DNA from 4 places in the Paenibacillus sp. FSL K6-0276 genome. Region 1 is predicted to be linked to each of the others. Evidence: riboswitches for the same ligand, from Rfam matches in the RefSeq annotation. Region 1 holds a riboswitch; each other region holds the start of a gene.
What was found. A riboswitch is a leader RNA that binds a small molecule or an ion and turns the genes downstream of it on or off. The one in region 1 is predicted to bind cobalamin.

Region 1 (5,542 bases):
AGCTATCGATGGCGCTTTTCCTTCACGATAGCCTGTTACAGTCAGTTTGTAATCACCTGCTGGAACATTCCCCGAGAACAAAGCCTCGCCTTTAGCATTCGTCGTTACGATACGATTACCAATTTGGACCTGAACGCCAGCAGCTTTGGCGGTTACAGGGGAGGACGTATTCGTTACAGCGTCCCATTTCCATGTCTTACTAGTCACGACTACGGTAAAAGAATCGCCCTCTTTAGGGCTTGGTTTGGACACCGTTACCGAATCTACAAGCTTAGTGTCGTCTCCGGCATAGTAAACCAGTAGCTGATCTGAATCTTTAAGCGCAAAATCGCTCATTCCAACATCTGGATTGATCCATTGACCACCACGGGATACGATATACATCCATCCATCATAACCGCCATAGCTTCCGCCCAGAACGTTTCCAATTCCTGTGACATAAGCACCGGATGGATTCGTGATCGGCAAGTTCGTTTGAAGTGCCAGCTTCTCCAGTGCTCCAAGTGCGTTTCCGGCATATACATATCCCTGTGCTAATGTACTATTAGGACCTTCTACAGTAACAGGAGCATAGATTAAGGCACTCTGAACGGATGACTTAGAAAAATCGTATAGCTTGCTGTTACTACCTTTATAGAGCAGATTGTAGGCAACAAGCGCCTGAAGACCCTGCTCCGTGGCTAGAACATTGCTGCTTCCACCACGGCTATGAGCGAAGCTTCCGTCAGCGAGACGGTAGCTTAGTAGGTTACCGATCAGATTTACTTTATTCTTGGTATATTCTAATCCACTTGGATCTACACCGAAGGATGTAAGACCTAGAATAGCTTGTGCTGCGCTTTCAGCACTATCTCCGTAACCTCCATGGCTATCCTGAGCATTGGACAACCAAGCCACAGCTTGTAGTCCTGCTGTGTAAGCTTCCGGATTACTCTTATGTGCCGCTAGAGCGGCCAAAGCTATCGCTGTCATATCAGGCTCGCTCGCGCCTGTCGTTAAGGCAAAGCCACCATCTTGATTTTGCTTAGAAATAATCTCAGCAATGAGCTTATCCACAGTCCATTTTGCGTTATATGGAATGTTATATTTGCCAGAATCCAGTGCAATCAAAGCATATACTGGATTATTAAGTTTCTGTCCACTGATTTTGTCATGATTATAGATCTTCTCTATTAAATTATAGCCAGGAGCTGTTCCGCTTCCAGCAAAGCTGGTAGGATCGGCACCAATTGCTCTTACTGCGAGTACGATTCTCGCATAATCCGTTACGTTCGCGAAATTTCCCTCTGCATCTTTCACCTTTTTCTCAAGGGATAGGCTATAACTCGCAGGCAGTTTATATCCTGCTTGAGCTAGTCCAATGGCTTGCCAATCTGACTGCAAGCCACCCTTTAGAATAAATTCTGCAGCCGTATAGGTCGCATCCGCAACATTAATCCGCTCCGCATTAGTAACTGAATCACTGGATGCTTCCTGCCCAGTGCTAACACCCGCCTCTGCGAAGATGGTTCCTGCAGGAGCAAGAGATGTTCCTAGAATCGAAATGACCATGAATAGGGCCAGTCCAAGTACAAAAAACTTGGAGGAGAATATTGTCTTCATTGTTCAACCTCTTTCTATAAAGGAATGGGTACTACACAAGCATATACGCCTTCGGCGTCCTTATAAGGACGGTAAGCGTATATGCGAGAAATATAAGGAAGTATAGATGCAAAACTTATACTTTCTTATATTTTGGAATAAGAGCGCACAACATAAAGACCGCCCCTATGAAGGGCGGCCCGGGAAGATAACAAATCGAGGCTGGGGCGCTTGAAACTCTACGACCACACAGTCTATCTGTATATGTTCCACATTCTTACCCCACGAAGAATAGAAACGCTCATGAAAAAGGCAGGTCTCCTGGCTAATGCTTCATCGCTGCTCTCCACCTTCCCGTCCTTACTTCAGAACAGTGGTTTATAGAAGAAACGCTCCGCATGTACAGTGGCGGGACCGCGCCGGAATTTTACACCGGACTTCCCTTTTAAGCAAACTCCGGTTTAGAGAGTCTGCACCTTTTCCAATATGTAGTATCTTATTGTGATATTCATAATCATATCTATTAATCCACAGCATGTCTATAGAAAAGCTTTGTATGAGTAACAAAAAAGAATAGCAGAACCAAACCTTTCGGTATAGTCCTGCTATTCAGAAATTCCTTTATTCAGCTGTTCCTTCCGGACTTGCAGTTGCCGATGGTTCAGCACTTGAATCAACATTCGGCGTATCGTTTGGAGCAGGATCTACGATCAACGTAAATCTACCAGCCTTGATCATGCTTTTCTGAACGATTGTCGCTCCCGGCTCCAGGGTAACCTCCACCTGATAGGATGGGTGTACTCCTTCTGTGACAGCTGTCGCGGAAGGCACAACTGTGTTGTCCTCCGCATCAGATGAAGGCGAAGGAGACGGAGAAGCATTGACTACTGCGTTAGTAGCGTCTGCACCTTCTGCCGTTCCATCAGTAGTGTCAGCAGAATTGGAATCGCCAGACAAGTCTCCCTCATCCGTTCCATCCGTTGACGGAACTGAACAGGTTCCATTGCTAGCAGCGACCTTAAAGCTCTTATCCACCACATTTGATGAAGTCATCAAACTAATCTCCGTCGGATTAAATTGGACACAGTCATCCGCGTTGGCAAAAGTGAACACCAACACACTGCTTCCTTTATCTTCATCAGCGCTTAAATCCTTCAAATAAACGGAAGCCGGCGGAAGCTGACTGCCTGGACTCTGAACAGGTGTCGGCTGAGGGGTTGTCCCAGGCAAGGCCGTCTTCGAATCTTCCGGACGTAGCATACTGAATACGATAATTGCAATAATCACCAGAATGCCAGTGATGGAACCGGAGATCAGGAGTCGAAATCGACTGCGGCTGATCCAACGCGCCAGCGGGGAAGCGAGCTGGGAGCGGGCTTCATTGTACACATTTTGTAGAGCAGGCCGAGCGGTAGCGACATAGCTTTTGCGGAATTCGCGATTCTTGAATGCCTCGCGGTCACTGTTCAGGAAATACTTCAGAATCGCCCGGCGATAACCCGGATAAATCTTTTTATTCGATATCGTAAATAAAGAATTTCCTTGGGACCAAGCAAAGAATCGATAGATAGCATCCTTATCAGTACCGGCCTTATGCTTAACTAACTCCAGGAGTGCGTCATAATCCAGCGGACCATCTTCGCGCTGACTGGTATAGTAGAAGGCTAGTGGAAGCCGTTCAAATGGCTCTAGAACACGAGCTTCCTTCAGTAACCGGCGACCGAGCAGCTGTACATCGTCCAGTTCCTTCGGAGACAAGCCTGCAAAAATCTCTTCATTCGGATTCTCTTCACCAAACCAGCGATAAGCAGCGCGGAGTGCATTTTCTTTCTGCTTGCTAATTCTATCAAGTGGCGGTTGCCAATCCACTACATTGCCATAACGTAAGAAAACAACCTCAAGCAAGTCCTCTTGCGTCATTTCAGTAAGTGATAGTCGGTTCAGCAAAAATCTATCAGCAGATGCGGCAAGCTCCAGCATGAGCGAGAGTACCATAGGTGTAACTCCTGTACCTCTACGTCGATCTTTTTCCGCCTTATCTACAATCCCATGAATTTCCGCCACCGCAGCAACCGGATCAGTCTCCAGTTGTAGCTTCTCTAGCAAATAATCCCTTACTGCATCCTGAGCAAAAGGCCGTTCTAACGCAGCCGGTAGAAACCGGCCCCAATGGAGTACAAAATTCAAAATGTCCACAGATTTTGGTGCAGCGACTAGTCTTGACTCCATATAAGGCTCTAATAGTTGCTTGCGGAAATACGATTCTGACATCACCCGTTGAAAGAAGGTAGCACTTAGCTCATCATTGCTCTCGATGATACCGTAAGCTGCATTCAATACATCTTTCCGGCCTGCTTCCACGCTATGAAGCATACCATTGATGAAATAATCCACGATTCTGACTTTGTAATTATGACCCTTGAGCACAAAATATTCCTTAAAGCACTCCATAATAGCAGGCTCCGGAACATTCCTTTGCCGGACTAAATCAAATTCTCGGTCGAACCGCTCCAAGAAAATATCGTTCAGTCGGACTCTGGAATGAATGGCCCCCTCAGCTTTTAGGTAAGTAAGCAATTCACTCAGCACCGCGCTCTTGTTCTCCGTATATAAATGCTCATTCCCCTGCTCAATCTCATAAAATACGGCTAACTCATTATAGAAAGCGAGCGATAGTTTATGCTCAGGGCTTTCTCCACGTAGCATCTGATCAGCAAAACTTACGAAATCGTCAAGATCCCCTGGATTCAGAAGTAACAGCTTCCAAACCAGATCAGCATACGGCTGACGGGCCTCGCCAAAATCTACATTCCCCATCCGCCCTGAAACCAAATCGAATGTAAAATCCTTCTCGATGTTGCGATCACCGGGACGGAGCGAACCTTTTTCCACAAAGCTAAGATGGATATATTTACGGCTTTGCGGTTCATTGGCATACGTAATCACGCCTAATCTACGGCGGAATTCATACGGTAGCACGCTATAAAGAATCTCTGTAAGCTCTACCGCCCGCGTGGACAACTCTGTGATCGGTACATTTAGAGCGATATAGATTTTTTTCTTACCTACCACAGAGAGCATCACCGCTTGCAGCAATGCCTTAAATATCCCTTCATTAATCCCTAACAAGCGTAATCCCGCTATAGGATCAGGGCGACGATCCGTACGTATAACTGGAATAGCAGACAGCTCCGGCAAGGTTCCACCCAGCTCTCCTTCATAACTTCTTGCGAAATCAGCATGCAGAAAGTCCCCGTAGCTCTGTACAATCTCCTCTGAACGTGAGGCGGGAACTACAAAGTTATGTGCAAAAAAAGCGCTGCGCTGGCCCGTAAAATCCGTCGCTTGATAACGACTCAGCCCAATGACCGTGTCGCCATTCTCTGCATGGAACAGGTGCAGCGCTACTGGGTATACAGACTCGTCCTTCTCCCCACGTGTGGTCAGCTCTGCTGGAGCATCGTAGAGGCAGAAGGGATGTAATGTTTTTTTGATGAAATTATTGTCCAGACTGTCCGATTTCGCTACCGTATCAAAACCTTCTGTGGAACGAAACACTCCGCGGCGTTCGCGGGTGTACATCTGTTGGGTGATCTTAGACCCTGAGAATGCATTCACGGGCCGTCGCTCCCCTCAATATACTTCAGCTTATGCAACAGCCAAATAAACGGCTCGTCTACGCGAATCGGGCTTACTACTCCCTCAATCTTCTGATTCACAGGATTGCTGCCTAGTGCAGATACCGCAAAATAGCCTGTATTCGAGAAGTACACATCCATCGTATCTTTAAAAGGTCTGTCCACCTTACCAATAAATCTGCGGATTTCTCCATCGATGTTATGGAACTCATCCATATTCAACGTTTTGCGATGGACATAATTATTGAACACATTGCTGTTGGACTTGATGTAATCGCCATCCTCATCCTTCAGCGAATGCAGCATATCACTTTTCGCAAGGA
Region 2 (5,542 bases), 500 kb from region 1:
TAGTAGTGATAACCTACAATAAAACACTAGAATTTTCAATTCCAATCACGTATCATGTGTACGAATGTAGAATTACACGAAACCGAAGGAGTTGATATTGTTGATCCAAAAACGGAGTATTGGTATGGCAATCCTTTTTACTTTTATCACTTGTGGCATTTACGGTATTTATTGGATGTACAAAATCTTTGAGGAATCCAGAATTATCAGTCGTGATCATGAAGGTAGTGCAGGGATAGATCTGTTATTAACGATTGTGACTTGCGGCTTGTATGGGTTCTTTGCGATTTACAAAGCAAGCTCCCGGTTGTACGAAGCGGATGTAGCTCGTGGAAATACATATGCTAATGATGATTCTATATTGCTCACAATTCTGTATGTGTTTGCTTCCATTATTTCAATTGCTATTATCCAGTCGAAAATCAACAAGTTTTTAAATTAATTGAATATTGTTATGTTGAGAGCAATAAAGCAATTAGACCGAAAACGACTCCTCCCTATTCTCATTCTTGGTGTAGTTGGTCTCCTTAGTATGGCTGCGAATGTCCTATTTCAAAAAAGCATTTGCCTCTTCATAAATGTATTTGGCATTCCAAGTCCTGCTTGTGGGATGACTAGGGCCTATATGAGTTTACTGCAAGGAGATATTAGAGCAGCATGGATCTATCATCCGTTATTCATCATGCCAATATTGATATGCGTACTCGCGTTTTATAAAAAATTAAGTCAGCCTATTATTATCCTGTTTATTATTTTGCTGTTAGCGGTGTGGGTTTTACGATTAATTTTTATGCTTCCGCATAACATCGAACCAATGGTGTATAACCCTCATGCGTTGATCCCCACCCTTCTATCTATTATGAAGGAATGGACTGGGTTGGTGTAACAAGCTCACATCGTTAAAACTACTAAGAGTCGTTTATACGGCTCTTTTTTTATGTTGTCAGCCCACCTGAATGGCGATCCGAGTGACAAATTCATCTGGATTACTTGACGACAGATAACCGAGTAGCTCAAGCTCATACGCATCTCCGCAGATACGCATTTTTTTAGCTTGAATGAATGCTTTCAACTGTTCGTAGGATGTATCCATGCTCTCGTAATTACCTTTGTGATTGATCATTGCATAAGTTCCCTTAGGCTTAATAAATAACTGATCACTTTCATGCTTGTCCTTGATCTTAATAAAATAATTCGTCTCTCTATAATCCCCTGCTTCCAAACGACTTTGATCGATGGAACAAATTGCAACCTCAAGTTCAACCCATTCTTCCTCGAGCTTATGAAGTTGTTCATAATACTTACGAATAGATTCCTTCTCGCCATCTCCTTCAGCTACGCGTACAGCAATAAAATATTCTTCCTCGCATTCTTCAATCCACGGCACTCCAATGACAGCACGCAGTCCTCGATCCGTAATTTTGATAGCTCCTTGCAGTATATTCTGCATGCGCGCAAATTTATTCTGCTCTATGGTCAGCTGCTGTTGCATTTGTATAAGGATGGATAAAAAATGTGACGAATTCTGATTTTGAATATAGTCCCTTATTTCTTTTAGTGCCATTCCTGCTTCTTTTAAAACTGAGATGATTTCATAGGTATAGTACTGTTTGATATCGTAATAACGATAGCCATTGGGATTAGTTATCCTAGGCTTCAAGATGCCGATTTCATCATAGTAAAACAACGTATGTTTGCTTACTCCGCATATTTTTGCAAATTCACTGGTAGTAAGGTATGGATCATTCTTTTGATCTGATATGATGTTCATCCCCCTATTGACTATAGGGTTACCCTATACTGTAAAGTTTGTTTTTGCAAGGATCCGATGGATTTTTGCCCAGTATTTTTTGAAGAAGGATGAGAATAATGATAAGACAAGCCACGAAGAAAGATGTATCCGAGGTAAGCGAACTCATTTATATGATTCTGGATGAAAAGGAGTCCTATTTCACTGAAAATTACATAAAAAAAGAGGTCATGGCGTTTATTCGACATGCTTATGCCCAGGAAATAAGCTTCTTTAGTTATGCCAATATCATCGTCAAGGAAATAGAGGGCCAGGTTGTGGGGATTGCGTTAATGTACGATAGCAAAATGACTGATGCATTCTGTGAGCAATGGGAAAATGATGTGGCGCTCTTCTTTGGAGAGGACCAGGATGAATTCGAAACGAGCGAAGCTCAGCCTGGAGAATTTCATTTGGACACAATTGCTGTTGTCGAAGAATTCCGGGGACAAGGGATCGCTAAAGAACTTCTTGAAAAGATGGATCAAAAGGCATACAGCCATGGCCATACCAAGCTGTCATTAAATGTTTCTGCTAAGAATATTGCAGCTAAGCGACTTTATGAGCGCCATCATTATAAGGTCGAGTGTCAATTTCTAATTTCGAGCCATACGTACTTTCATATGACGAAAAGCTTATAGGTAAAGCGGGCCATTAAGGAGTCAATTAACATGCAACGATTTAATAAAAATCCTTAATAACCTTCCAAATGTGTTACAAGGGATTTTAAATGCAGCACTTATCATCTTAGCACTTGTTTTATCTATAAAACAGCGCGGCCCCAAAAGCCCCGGAAGCCGCGCTGTACTTCAATTTACCGTGTAAGTACCGGTGGATGAATAAAGAGGATGGCGGATCATTTTTCATATCAAAAAACCTCCCACAAATTTCGTAGGAGGCTGCATATTTTACCGTAAATTAGTACCGACGCACGCCCGTTTTAGTACTCGGAAAGCGTTGGCCTATCGTTGCCTATCCGTAACATTCAACGTGTGACAAAACGTTGGTATGACGGGATAAACTAACGAAGGATGCTGGTGAAGGGAATTGAACCCCCGGCCTACGCATTACGAGTGCGTTGCTCTACCCCTGAGCTACACCAGCTTAAAGCTGATTCTTCTGTCAAACAAAAAATATTATACAACTTCCTGCCAGAAACGCAAGCCTATTTCTCCCTGTTCCCTACTCTCCCAAACCGCTATTCCATCTGTAGTTTACGCTCCACAGACTCCAGCTTTCCACGGCTAGTGGAGGGCTTATCACGGCGGTCGTCTATTTTAAGTGAGGTAGAGACACGCTCTGCACCTGCGGCAAAAGGAGACTCATGCAGCGCTTCTACCGCTGCGAAAATACGCTGAAGAGGCCCTTCGATGATCGTCCCCATGGATGTAAGCTCATAAGTAATCCCTTCTACCGTCTTCAACACTCGCTGCATTTCTGCAACATAGCTGCTAAGACTGGTACTGCCTGTTCCAATCGGAATAACGGTTACTTCAGCAATAGGCATGAGAATACCTCCTCGAAATTTAAAGTATGTGTCTCCTTCTATTGTAACAACTCCACCGCTCTCCCACAAACCAAGTCAGCAGTATGATGATCCCCTCTTTTTCCTACGAGCACTCCGAAATATAGCTTCGGCTAAGGGTAGTTTTTCTTAAGTAAATTCTAGGGTCGTCTGCACTACATTTATGGACTCTTTGTGGCATCTTTTCGGACAATTTATGAATCATTTTCCACGTGCCTGTGGATCAATTGTGGATTACTTATGGACAGCCTGTGGATCATTTGTGGAGTACTTTTGAAGAACCCACTCTCTGCGCGGGTTTTCTAAAAAACTATTTACAAACACAACATCTTGGGTTATTTTTATCTAACGACAACAAAATATAGTGGAGACAGGCGCTTTGATCCTTTATCGGATTTAGAGCTTAATAGGGAAGTGCGGTGAGAATCCGCTGCGGTCCCGCCACTGTAACCGGATGTCCTTCTCAAGCTTTTAGAAGCTTAAGAAGGACAGATCTCCCGGCAAAAGCCACTGAGGGTTAAGATAGCCCTTGGGAAGGCGCTGAGAGGTCCTACGGAAGCCAGGAGACCTGCCTGTTTCGACGACACCAACTATGAATGCCTGCGAGGAACAGGAACGGTGTCCGCATGCGGTCATCTTCTGAGAGACCACTGCAAATATCCGTGTGGATATTTACATAACGCATCGGGCATTTTCTGCCATCCTCGCTAGGGGATGCTTTTTTTATGAGATCAGAATGAATATACAGCCGCTTATAGCGGTCCACTTCTTAATGATAGGACGATAGATGTTTTTCTTTTATACTGAGAGGAGAGCTATACAATGACGTTGTTGGAGAGACAATTTAACGGTACAACAAATGCACGAGAAGTTCTTTTAGAAGAGCTCATTGATTTAGGGCGCGATATTATCGACAGCCGGGATTTGGACCTACTGCGCGAGAATGCCAATTTGAACGGAGAGAGCTTCTCCGGTAAAATGAGCAAGTTCGGCAGTGAATATTCGAAATGGTACGCCCGTAACTTTACGATGCCACCGCAGCTAGTGCAGGCCATTGATGACAATGTCGTCTATGTGCATGATCTGGATCAATACGCGATTGGAACGACCAACTGCATTTTTATCCCGTTTGATAAGCTTCTCCGCGAAGGCTTCAACACCGGCAACGGCAGTGTTCGTCCCCCAAACTCAATAATGACAGCTATGTCACTGGTAGCGATCATTTTTCAATCCCAGCAAAACGCTCAATATGGCGGCGTATCTGCCAATAAACTCGACTATGATCTAGCGCCTTATGTAACCAAATCCTTCGCCAAGCTGTTCCGCAAGGGTCTGGAATACTTTGAAGAAGGACAAGCTGGTGAATCTTTGGGTGAAATCACAATGAGTCGGACCGATCTAGCCGAGTTATATCCGAAATCATTCCGTTATGCACTAAAGGAAACCGAAATCGAAACCCTGCAAGCGGCAGAAAGCATGGTACATAATCTCAATACCATGTCCAGCCGATCCGGTGGTCAAATACCGTTTACCAGCATCAACTACGGGACTTGTACTTCACCAGAAGGCCAGCTTGTGATCAGTTCTCTGCTAACCGCAACTATGAATGGACTTGGAAGCGGAGAAACACCCGTGTTCCCGATTCAAATCTTCAAATGTAAGCAAGGGGTCAATCAACAGCAGGGCGATCCCAACTATGAATTGTTCCTAAAAGCAGCTGAATGTTCTGCACGCAGACTGTATCCGAACTTTGCTAATCTAGACGCTCCGCTCAACTTGCAGTATTATGATCCAAGTGATCCTGATACGGAATTTGCTACAATGGGCTGCCGAACCCGAGTGCTCGGTGACCGTTTTGGGCGTAATCATTGCTCCGGGAAGGGCAACCTTTCCTTTAATACACTGAATCTGGTTCGGCTCGGTCTGGCACACGGCACAGTAACAGGCCGACGTACCGTCGCAGACGAAGCTGGCTTCTATGAAGATCTAAATCATTATATGGATATTGCGCTGGAAGGACTTCTTCATCGCTTCCGCATCCAAACCGCACAAAAAGCTAAAGCATCCGATTTCATGATGCGAGAAGGCGTCTGGGAAGGCGGCGAAAATCTCGCTCCTGAAGACTCTGTAGGCGATCTGCTGAAGCATGGTAGTCTATCACTTGGCTTCATCGGTATGGCGGAATGCATGAAATCCATGTACGGCAAACACCATGGCGAGGATATGGA
Region 3 (5,542 bases), 120 kb from region 1:
GCAGGAGTACCGCCAGGTTTAGGCAGGGTTGAGGTTGGCATACCTGCATTTATATCCTCACCCAAATCCGTAGTATAACGCCACTGAATACTATCTCCAGGATTCAGGGTATATTGAGATGCCCCGTACCCAGGATAATATCCATTCACATTATACATCCATCCACTACCGCTGCCATGGTCAAATTCCCCATCGCCTGCGATCGATTCTACATAAACACTTCCGTATTTACTGCTCCAAGATTCACTGAATTCGATACCGTGGGTATCTAGTAATCTTTTTAGCACAGACCATGCTGTGTCACCTGGTTGTAGATCTACCTGTACAGATGGAACAACATACCCTTTATTGATCGTAAGCTTATCCACGGATAAAGTTACATATCCATTGCCTGAACCACCAGGCGTTTGTACTGCACTGGAAGTGTAAGCAACGTAATCCGTGAAGTGTTTGGTTTTTACAATTAAATCATTTCCGTCATCATAGGCGTACTCAAGCTTGTCGCTCGCTAAACCTAAGGCATCACTTGCAAATTTTTGAATCGTATGAGGTGTGCCGTCTTGAATATAAGCTGCATCTTTTCCCTTAAGTCCCTTAAAGGTTAATGTTATAAATTGATTAAATTCTACTCTTGCGCTGCCACCCATGGAAAAAGCTTGAATAATGCTCTCCAGCTTCTTGTCCCCAGAAATAATCTGATTCAGACTATCTTTTAGCGCAGATTCTGTGCCCGTTGTAGGTGATAGCAATTCAACCTTAGAGGAATCTCCACTTGTAACTTGTGCACCCTTAGGAATGGCTACAGATACGTTACCTTTGGTAACCTCTAACTTAGGCAGATTACTGTTACTAGGTAAATTAACACTTACTGTGGATTGCTTATATTCCGGGATCTCCACTGTAATTTCTTTGTTGTTATCCCCTGAATTTATCGGAAGAATATAATTATTACTATTTTGAAAAATGACAACTTTAGGTTTATCTCCTGAGGGTAACGTTACTTCTATTTCTTTCGTTTCCTCTGGTTGCTTAATTACCACATTACTCATATCAAATAGACGGTTCTTATGATTGATCAGACGATCGTAAGCAATAAGTGCATACGTACCTTGATCCGTTGCGATTCCATCTACTTTTCCGGTTAGAATATGTTTAAATCCACCATCCGGTCCTGCGAAGGTAAGCAGTGCATCAATAAGCGAATTCCCTTTTTTTACAAACCTAGGGTCAATATGTGGATCTACGCCTACACCAGTTAAGGCTACTATTACCTGCGAGATACTTTCGCTGCTTGTACTTCCCCAGCTTGTATATCCGCCTTGATCATTTTGGGTACTCGATAGCCATTTGATCGCCCGATCTACAGCAGCTTTTACACTTGTATTAGTTGCGTAATAAGGTGCAAGAGCCTGCATCGCCATCGCGGTCATATCGACATCGGCTTTGGTTACTCCTAATGCCCAACCACCAGCGTCATCTGTACCCTTTTTAACTTCTTTATCTAAGATGTACTGAACCAGATTTTCCCTTGTACTTTGATATATTACTCCATCTTTATCAGGATTAGGGAATAATACTGGGATATCGTAGTTATGACTATCCAAGGCAATCAGAGCAAATATGGGACCATTATTCCCTTGCTTCTGAACATATTTATAATCAGAAAGGGCATTTAATAGATCATACCCTGCAACATTCGTGATATCTTTTCCGATAGAGGTAAGTCCTAGAATCGCTCTGGAATGCTCTGTGCTTTTAGTAGCATCGAGTTTTCCATACTTCATTAATTCTGTTACTTTCTTAGCCACATTGTTGTAATAGAGATCATAATAACCACTTGGCACTTCGTAGTTGACCTGTGCTAGAGAAAGAATTGACCATTCTCCGCTACCTGTTCCAAATGACGGGTTCTTTACGGTGTTTAGAATATAAGCAAGGCTCTTATCTAACTGTTCATTTACTCCAGTTGTAGCATTTATTTTGTAGGTAATTTGATAAGTTTGCGTTGCTCTATTTTCTGCTCCGTCTACTGCCGTTACAGTGATTACATTACCACCTGGGTTAAGAGAAACCTTATATTCACCATTAGTAGCAGATAGAGCGACTCCATTTAGTTTCACTACTGGAATGATACCGTTATATACATTATCTGTGACAGCTACTCTGAAACTTAAATCTTTATCGGATACTTCCTGTTTATCCTGAATACCACTTACAGTAATAACAGGTGGCTCTATATCTAAAGAATTGGTAAGCTCGACAAGCGCATGATCTACACTTAATTGAGAGCTTTCCATATTTTCGAGCGCTGAATAAGCTTGGTAAACTGCCTTTTGTACTACTGTTCTGTCCAAAATACTTTCTTTATTCGGGTCACTGTTAATTTCTGCGATTTTCGCAGTTAAAGCATCCTTATTGGCAAATGGAAATGGAGGTTCTCCCCAGCCACCAAGATCAGAACTATAGCCATAAGTGGTGAACTGTGTTCGGATGATGTCACCGTCTTGAGGCTGATAATCAGTCATCCCGAACTGAGGAAATTCATTATTTACGGCATACATCCAACCCGACATGGAGGTATAGTCAAACTGACTCAACCACTCTGGGTCTGCTTTAGTGCCGACTGTATTCCCATCGGCCGAAATCATATCTAAAATATATTGTGGAATATTCCCTTCACTTCTGCCACTATCTTTAACTTCAGATAAATAAAAACCACTATCTATACTTCCGAAATTTCTATAATTACCTTCTCCTAGCGCACGTGTTATTAGTGATGCGCCATTGTCCCCTTCGTAGAACGGAACTTTAATAGGTTCCTTAATATACCCTTGACCCAATGTGAATTTTTCTACAGATACAGTTACGTATCCTTTAAGTGTAGATGTTGCTCCATCCGCATGAGCCGGAACTATACTTGTAGAGAATGTAGTGATAAATACAGCTACAATGAGTAACCAAGCTAAAAACTTATTTTTCTTCATTTTTTCTTAACCCTTCCCTTCACTTCCTATGATAAAAAACAGAGTAAACTTATTTAACAATACAAAAAAACCACTCAACATAAACGTTAAGAGGTTTAAGATAGTGAAGCGCAATAATAGCTGCAAATACTATATCAAGCACCTCTCTATCGCTCGTAGAGTTTGATGGTGTAACAGAAATAGGCAGATATTCTGGCTCAAGTATCATCACCCTTGCTACCTTCCCAGTTTCCCAGTGGTACCTTGCAAGGACTCCTCTTTCACAGCGGCGGGACCGCGCGGGATTCACACCCGCTTTCCATTTAACCAATCTATGATTGTATTTCCGAAACATTCATAATTGGCACCTATTGCTAATATTAAATTTTCCATGCTCCATCATATCTAATATGTATGCATTTGTCATGTAATATTTGTTTTTTATATAACAAGTAGTTGGCGATAATCCTATTGAATATCAGATCATTTTAACCACAATATACTCTTTTTCTCTCAGCTCAAAACCATCCTCCATCACATTAAGATAAATGGAAATCACTAATTCATATATGAATTTACCACAAATTAGTAAGGCACTCACTAGAAATGTTCTATGTTAGGGTATTTGGTAAGCGTTAACAAAAAAATAATGGAGGTGTTCGTTTTCATCTAACCACTAAGTACTGAGGCAAGGCCAGATTTAAGCATCCTCAAAAATTATCTTACAAAGGAGAATTCAATGACTACTCGAATCCAGAAATCTTTCTTATCCGCACAAGGCTACAAAAGCATCCGAATTCCGATCAATTGGGATTCACACATAGGCGAAGCACCGAACTACACCATAGAAAAAGCTTACCTCGACCGTGTCGAAGAAGTTGTCGGCTGGACGCCAAGCTTTATGTCATGATCAATGTCCATCACGACTCCTGGTTATGGGTAAGCCATATGGAAGAGAAGCATGATGAGACGCTGGCGCGTTATAATGCAGCATGGACTCAAATTGCGGACCGCTTCAAGGATAAATCCGATAAGCTGATGTTCGAAAGCATCAATGAACCCCGCTTCACAGATGAAGCGAAGATGGAGCAAATGCTTACTGAGCTCAACACCTCCTTCCATCAGATCGTTCGGAACTCCGGTGGGAAGAATGCGGTACGCCCACTAGTTCTACCTTCATTAGAGACTTCTCCTACGCAGCCTAGAATGGATCAGCTCTACAAGACGATCACAGCTCTAAACGACCCGAATATTATCGCGACCGTTCACTATTATGGCTTCTGGCCGTTTAGTGTGAATATCGCTGGCTACACCACATTTGAAAAAGATATAAAAAACGATATCACCCAAACTTTTGATAACGTTTACAACACATTCGTAGCCAAAGGAATCCCTGTCATCGTCGGTGAGTTCGGACTGCTTGGATTCGATAAAGACACAGGTGTGATTGAACAAGGCGAGAAGCTGAAATTCTTCGAGTATCTGACCTATTATTTAAAAGAAAAGAAAATGACCTCCATGCTCTGGGATAACGGGCAGCATTTCAACCGCAAAACGTATAAGTGGTCCGATTCCGAGCTGCACAACGTATTAATGTCTGGTCTGAAGGAACGTTCCTCCAGCACCGAAAGCGATCTGGTCTATCTAAAAAAAGGTGCAACGATCAAAGACACCAAGGTGAAGCTGAACCTAAACGGCAATAAGCTAACCACGATTAGTGTAAATGGGAAATATTTAACCAAGGGCAAAGATTACACCTTGAATGGCGAGGAGCTCACACTCAAAGCCAGCCAACTCAAAAAACTCACAGCTTCTCAAAAATAAGGTGAAAATGCCGTGTTAACGCTGAAATTCAACAAAGGTGTTGCATGGAGACTAAAGGTCATCGTGAATGACACTACCAAATTAAGCAATGCTAAAGGGACGACCGAATCGTTTGCTATTCCGACTACCTTTAATGGTAGCCAGCTTGCCACGATGAAGGCTGTATATAGCGCTGGAGGAAATGCAGGCCCTCAAGACTGGACTCCATTCAAGGAGTTCGGCAATACCTTCTCACCATCTTATAACACGAAAGAAATCAAGCTGCTTCCAGCGTTCTTTAAAGATGTAAAAGACGGTGAAGTGAGTCTTAAATTCCACTTCTGGAATGGCGACGTTATTACGTACAAAATCACGAAGAGTGGAACCAGTGTTGTAGGAAAGTCTTCTTAGCCTTCCGCTGTTTAACAGAAATAGGAGTTTCCCTTCACGGGGACACTCCTATTTTTAATTAAATCATATATAAACTTCTTCATACGTGATCAACATCAATCGATAGACCAGATATACTCCAAGGTAGGCCCCTGTAATAAGGAACATTGGGTTCAGAAAAATCGCATGGATCGAGGTCATAAATACCGTGTTGTCTCTTAATATTTCATATATGGCTAGGGCAGAAATATTGCCTAAAATAAGCGTAGACAACACAGAAGCTACATTGAAAACAATACGCCACTTTATCCATTTCCGTTGTATCATTAGCATGGCGATGGGAACCACTATACTACCAAATACGATTAGAAATTTCATCTAGCCAG
Region 4 (5,542 bases), 2.7 Mb from region 1:
GTTATGTAGCCAAAGGCAATCAGTCGCAGGACCCTTTTGATCAGCATTTGGACGAAATTAAGGAAGAGCTTACAACGCTCGGTTTACCCTATGAGACACTTAGCATTCCGATCAAATACGCAGAGGTGGAATCTCAGACCGGGCCAGATCGCACGTTAAGGCTTCCCTTGATTACTTACAGCGATTATAAGCTTGCTCTGCTTCGTGCAGGGTTTACGACGGATGAGCGCCCTCTTACTGGAGATGAAGGACTGGTAATGATCGGTTCGCAACGAGACCGGAGTCTGACAGCGGGTAGAGTAAAGCCGATATACACCTTGAAGCAAGGACTTTCCATTAGAGAAATAGGTTATACCCAGCATGTTCCGATAGCCGAATATCTATTGCCGGAGCTGGATGGAAGGGATGGGGGAGATTTCAGTGGTGTCGTGATTAGCGACGAGCTTTACAAGGCCATTGATCCCGTACAGACAGATTTGTATACAGGATTTTATATGGATGACTTCCCGCAAACGGTAGGTATAGCGGCGGATCTTGCCCATAAAGGCAAACGATCCTATGAAAGTAACTCTCCATACGCGATTGTTGTTAGCGGCACGCTGTTTGAAATACAGAGAACACTGTACAACACGATGCTATTCGCTTCTTTACTGGTGGGTACTGTTTTTTTCATTGCGGCAGGCAGCTTCCTTTACTTCCGGCTGTATACAGATCTAGATCATGATCGTCATCAATATTCTACATTGTCCAAAATGGGGCTTACAGATCAAGAGCTAAACCGAATTGTAACGATACAATTGTCGTTGTTGTTTTTTGTGCCGGTTGGGGTGGCCATTTTGCATAGTGTGTTTGCCTTTATTGCGCTTCAGCGGTTGTTCTACTTATCTATTGCTGTGGAGACCGGGGCGGTGTTATTGGGATATTTGGCTGTCCAGGGACTTTACTTCTTTTTTATTCGCAGCCGTTATTTACGCAACTTGAAGAAGAACTTGATCTGAATAATGGGGGTTACGAAATGCAAGCATGGATTACAGATTTTATGGAGCAGTTTGGTTATTTCGGTATTTTCCTAATGCTCGCTTTTGAAAATATATTTCCACCGATTCCTTCCGAAGTGATCCTCCCTTTTGGCGGATTCATGACAACCACAACGAATTTGACCATTCCTGGTGTAATCATTGCTGCTACGCTTGGCTCTTTGCTGGGGGCAGTGATTCTCTATTATATTGGTCGTTTGTTGGATGTAAATCGATTGGAAAAGATCGTTGAACGCTGGGGCGGACTACTTCGAATCAGCAAAAAAGATATCCACAAGGCTGACGCTTGGTTTGACAAATATGGCTATTGGACCGTATTATTTTGTCGGATGGTTCCACTAGTGCGAAGTTTGATTTCGATCCCGGCGGGGATGTCGGGCATGAAATTTGGAGTGTTTATGATCTTCACAACGATTGGTACGCTGGGGTGGAATCTACTGCTTGTGCTTATTGGTGCGGCATTGGGTGAGTCTTGGGAAGACATCGCCATGTATATGGATATGTACTCCAACGTAGTGTACGTACTTATTGCTGGGGGATTAGTGATCCTGGGGTATCTGTTCTTCCGCAAGCGCAGCCGGAAAATGAACACCGAAGGTTGAGCCGAGAAGGACTTATAGATAAAAGTTATGATTAAAAAGGAGGAGAACAAATGGAGCTATTAACGATTATTAAAGCTATTATTTTGGGAATTGTTGAAGGATTGACCGAATTTGCTCCGGTATCCTCCACAGGTCATATGATTATTGTTGATGATATGTGGTTGAAATCGACAGAGTTATTTGGGCAACATACGGCCAATACATTCAAAGTGGTCATACAACTGGGTTCTATATTAGCGGTTGTTGTCATTTTTAGAAATAGGTTCATTGAACTGTTGGGGTTAAAGCGTTTCAGTCGGAAGCAGTTGGACCCTGTAATTGAGGAACAACCGCAGCTCGAGAAGGGTGGACACCTTAAGCTTACACAGGTGCTTGTAGGATTAGTGCCAGCAGGTGTGCTGGGCGTTCTGTTTAATGATTATATTGACGAGCACTTATTCTCTACATCAACAGTGTTAATCGGTCTAGTAGTCGGTGCTGTATTAATGATTATTGCGGATCTGTTTGGACCTAAGAAGATCCAAACGGAGAGTGTTGATCAGATTACATACAAGCAGGCGCTAGGTGTTGGTCTGGTCCAATGCTTCTCGTTATGGCCGGGATTTTCACGTTCCGGGTCGACGATTTCTGGTGGTGTCCTCCTTGGTATGAGTCATCGCGCTGCTGCTGATTTCACATTTATTATGGCTGTTCCAATCATGGCAGGCGCCAGTCTACTCTCGCTGATGAAGAACTGGCAATATTTCACCATGGATGCTCTACCGTTCTTCATCGCAGGCTTTATCAGCGCCTTTGTGTTTGCGCTGTTATCGATGCGTTTCTTCTTGAAACTGATCAACCGGATCAAGCTTTTACCGTTTGCTATATACCGGATAATACTTGCTGCTGTAGTATATTTCGTATTTTTCTAAATCCGTTATAAGGAATCGATATAACAGAAGCCCCCGTAATCTATTGCAGATTATGGGGGCTTTCACGTATGATGACATCAGATTAAGACACATACTTTATTAATTATAAGGATAAAGTAAAAGTTTCACTTTATCCTTATAATTCTCGCATAAACGCTTACCGTCCTTAAAAGGACGCCGAAGGCGTTTTAGCTTGACAATATCGGAGACAGGTGCTTGCCGGGAATTAGTAGTCCGGTAGGCTTAATAGGGAAATTCGGTTCGAAGCCGATGCGGTCCCGCCACTGTAACGGAAGAGTCCATAGCAACATATGTCACTGGCAATTTACTACTGCTGGGAAGACTGCTAAGGATGTTGACACCGCTAGCCAGGAGACCTGCCTGTTTCAACAGCACTGCTTCACCTACGGAAGATAGGAAGGTGTTAGACGCTAGCCATAGGTATATCATGGGCGTCTTTCCCTTTGACTTTTTTAGGGAAGGGCGCTCTTTTTTATAGGAATACAAGTGATATCGAGTCCAAAATAAGAAGATGGAGAAGGAGAGCTGCAAAGTGACGAACAAAGTAAAAGTAAGCAATCTTGGCTATCCAAGAATCGGAAAAAACCGCGAGTGGAAGAAAACGTTGGAAGCCTTCTGGGCGGGAAAAATAAATGAGGAAGAGTTCCGTGCTGAAATGGCAGGAATCCAGCTTCAGCATTTGAAGACTCAGCAGATGGCAGGAATTGAGCTAATTCCAGTAAATGATTTTACATTCTACGATCATGTGTTGGATACGGCTGTAATGTTCGGGATCGTACCTCCACGTTATGCGTATGATGGTGGCGACATTGGGCTTGATCTTTATTTTGCGATGGCTAGAGGAAATGCGGAGGCTACCGCCTGCGAGATGACTAAATGGTTCAATACGAACTATCATTACATCGTTCCAGAGATCGGTGAACAAACGCCGCGTCTGACCGAGAATAAACCACTGAAAGCTTATCGTTTTGCCAAATCCCAGGCGGGGATTGAGGGTAAACCTGTGATTTTAGGCCTTTATACCTTCCTTAAGCTGTCAAAAGGTTTTGCAGCTGCGGATATTGCGAAGATTGCCGCTCGGTTTCTTCCAGGCTACGTTCAGTTGTTGCAGGAACTGAAGCAAGAAGGGGTAAGCTGGGTACAAATCGATGAACCAGCGATTGTTACAGGAATAAGCACTTCAGAATTGGAATTGCTTAATTTGATATACACAGAAATTGCTGAATCCGTGCCAGGCTTGAATATTATTCTGCAGACTTACTTTGAAGCTGCTGAACCGCTGGAGGCATTGTTCAAGCTTCCGGTACAAGGTTTGGGACTAGATTTTGTCCATGATGGCGGAACGAATCTGGCGTCGATTGAACGTCTTAGCTGGCCTGAGGATAAATGGCTGGGAGCGGGGATTATTGACGGTCGCAACATTTGGCGCTCGGATCTGGATGCTAAGCTACAGCTAATAGAGAAGCTAAGTGTACATGTACCGCTTGATCGTCTTATTCTACAACCTTCATGCAGTTTGCTGCATGTTCCGGTCACCGTTCAGGGTGAGGTGAAGCTGAAGACAACCGTCAAGGCTGCTTTAGCCTTTGCTGATGAGAAGCTTAGTGAGCTTGGCCTGATTGCTGCAGCCTTAGAGGGTACCGGAGAAGCTACTGCTGCGCTGACAGCCAGTCGCGAAGCCCTTGCAGCCTTCCGTGCACTTCCTGAACGCGGCCGTAAGGATGTAGCAGAGCAAGTTATCGGCCTTGCAGATTTACCGGACCATCGCAGTCTGCCTTTTGCTGAGCGCCTGAAGGTGCAGCAAGAGAAATGGCAGCTTCCACTTCTGCCAACGACAACGATCGGAAGCTTTCCACAGACCGTAGAAGTGCGCCAGGCAAGGTTGAAATGGCGTAAAGGCGTATGGAATCAGGAGCGGTACGACGGGTTCGTTCGTGAGCAGATCGCGGATGCAATCACCTTCCAAGAAAAACTAGGTCTGGATGTACTGGTGCACGGTGAGTTCGAGCGGACGGATATGGTAGAGTTTTTCGGCGAGAAGCTGGATGGGTATTTATTTACAAATAATGGCTGGGTTCAATCCTACGGTTCCCGCTGCGTCAAACCACCGGTTATTTATGCGGATATAGCTTTTATCCAACCTATGACCGTAAAAGAAAGCGTCTATGCTCAGTCGTTGACTCAGCTTCCTGTTAAAGGAATGTTGACAGGACCCGTTACGATCCTCAATTGGTCTTTCGTACGTGATGATCTTAGTCGAGAAGAAGTAGCGAATCAAATTGCCCTAGCGCTCCGCCATGAAGTTAAAGCTTTGGAAGATGCAGGCATAGAGATGATTCAAGTGGATGAGCCAGCTATTCGCGAAGGACTTCCTTTGAAGGCAGAAGATCGTGAGGAATACTTGAATTGGGCGGTGAAGTCGTTCCGTATCGCGACGAATCATGTGAAGGCTACGACACAAATTCATACTCACATGTGCTATAGCGAATTCAATGACATGATAGATTCAATTTCGGCTATGGACGCTGATGTCATCTCTATTGAGACTTCCCGTAGCCACGGGGAACTGATCGTCAGCTTTGAGGAGCAGGAATATGATAAAGGAATCGGTCTTGGTGTATATGATATCCATAGTCCACGAGTTCCTGCAGTAGAAGAGATGACAGCTAATATTGATCGTGCGCTGCGGGTGCTGGATCCTGAACAGTTCTGGATTAATCCAGATTGCGGTCTTAAGACACGTGGCTGGCAGGAGACAGAAGATGCACTTCGTAACATGGTAAGAGCTGCTGCTATTGCTAGGGAGAAGGCAGGAGTTATAGCCTCCAAATAGGCAAAATAGGTATACGGTAAATCGAAGCCGGGGATTTTCACCCTGGCTTCTTATTTCAGCCACTTGATAATAATTCTCATTCTTGTTAGAATGAAAAAAGAAAAGAAGGAACCGTGGAGGGTCCCTTCAAGTTATTAT

Region 2: another riboswitch for cobalamin. It lies ahead of MHH52_RS02390 (anaerobic ribonucleoside triphosphate reductase); the one in region 1 lies ahead of MHH52_RS04560 (DUF4430 domain-containing protein).
Region 3: another riboswitch for cobalamin. It lies ahead of MHH52_RS03945 (S-layer homology domain-containing protein); the one in region 1 lies ahead of MHH52_RS04560 (DUF4430 domain-containing protein).
Region 4: another riboswitch for cobalamin. It lies ahead of metE (5-methyltetrahydropteroyltriglutamate--homocysteine S-methyltransferase); the one in region 1 lies ahead of MHH52_RS04560 (DUF4430 domain-containing protein).

What each region holds. Positions count from the first base shown of each region.
Region 1 is NZ_CP150276.1:1,019,592-1,025,133, reverse strand. It holds gene MHH52_RS04560 (DUF4430 domain-containing protein) at 1-1,602, opposite strand, end outside; cobalamin riboswitch at 1,875-2,076, opposite strand; gene MHH52_RS04555 (glycosyltransferase) at 2,203-5,199, opposite strand; gene MHH52_RS04550 (hypothetical protein) at 5,196-5,542, opposite strand, start outside.
Region 2 is NZ_CP150276.1:517,449-522,990, reverse strand. It holds gene MHH52_RS02420 (DUF4234 domain-containing protein) at 101-442, shown strand; gene MHH52_RS02415 (DUF2752 domain-containing protein) at 455-886, shown strand; gene MHH52_RS02410 (MerR family transcriptional regulator) at 944-1,771, opposite strand; gene MHH52_RS02405 (GNAT family N-acetyltransferase) at 1,870-2,430, shown strand; tRNA gene MHH52_RS02400 (tRNA-Thr) at 2,822-2,893, opposite strand; gene MHH52_RS02395 (MTH1187 family thiamine-binding protein) at 2,988-3,296, opposite strand; cobalamin riboswitch at 3,670-3,905, shown strand; gene MHH52_RS02390 (anaerobic ribonucleoside triphosphate reductase) at 4,137-5,542, shown strand, end outside.
Region 3 is NZ_CP150276.1:900,615-906,156, reverse strand. It holds gene MHH52_RS03945 (S-layer homology domain-containing protein) at 1-2,984, opposite strand, end outside; cobalamin riboswitch at 3,149-3,350, opposite strand; partial or broken gene MHH52_RS03940 (cellulase family glycosylhydrolase) at 3,730-5,177, shown strand; gene MHH52_RS03935 (transposase) at 5,241-5,534, opposite strand.
Region 4 is NZ_CP150276.1:4,452,048-4,457,589, reverse strand. It holds gene MHH52_RS21095 (FtsX-like permease family protein) at 1-998, shown strand, start outside; gene MHH52_RS21090 (DedA family protein) at 1,016-1,639, shown strand; gene MHH52_RS21085 (undecaprenyl-diphosphate phosphatase) at 1,690-2,550, shown strand; cobalamin riboswitch at 2,744-2,950, shown strand; gene metE (5-methyltetrahydropteroyltriglutamate--homocysteine S-methyltransferase) at 3,104-5,404, shown strand.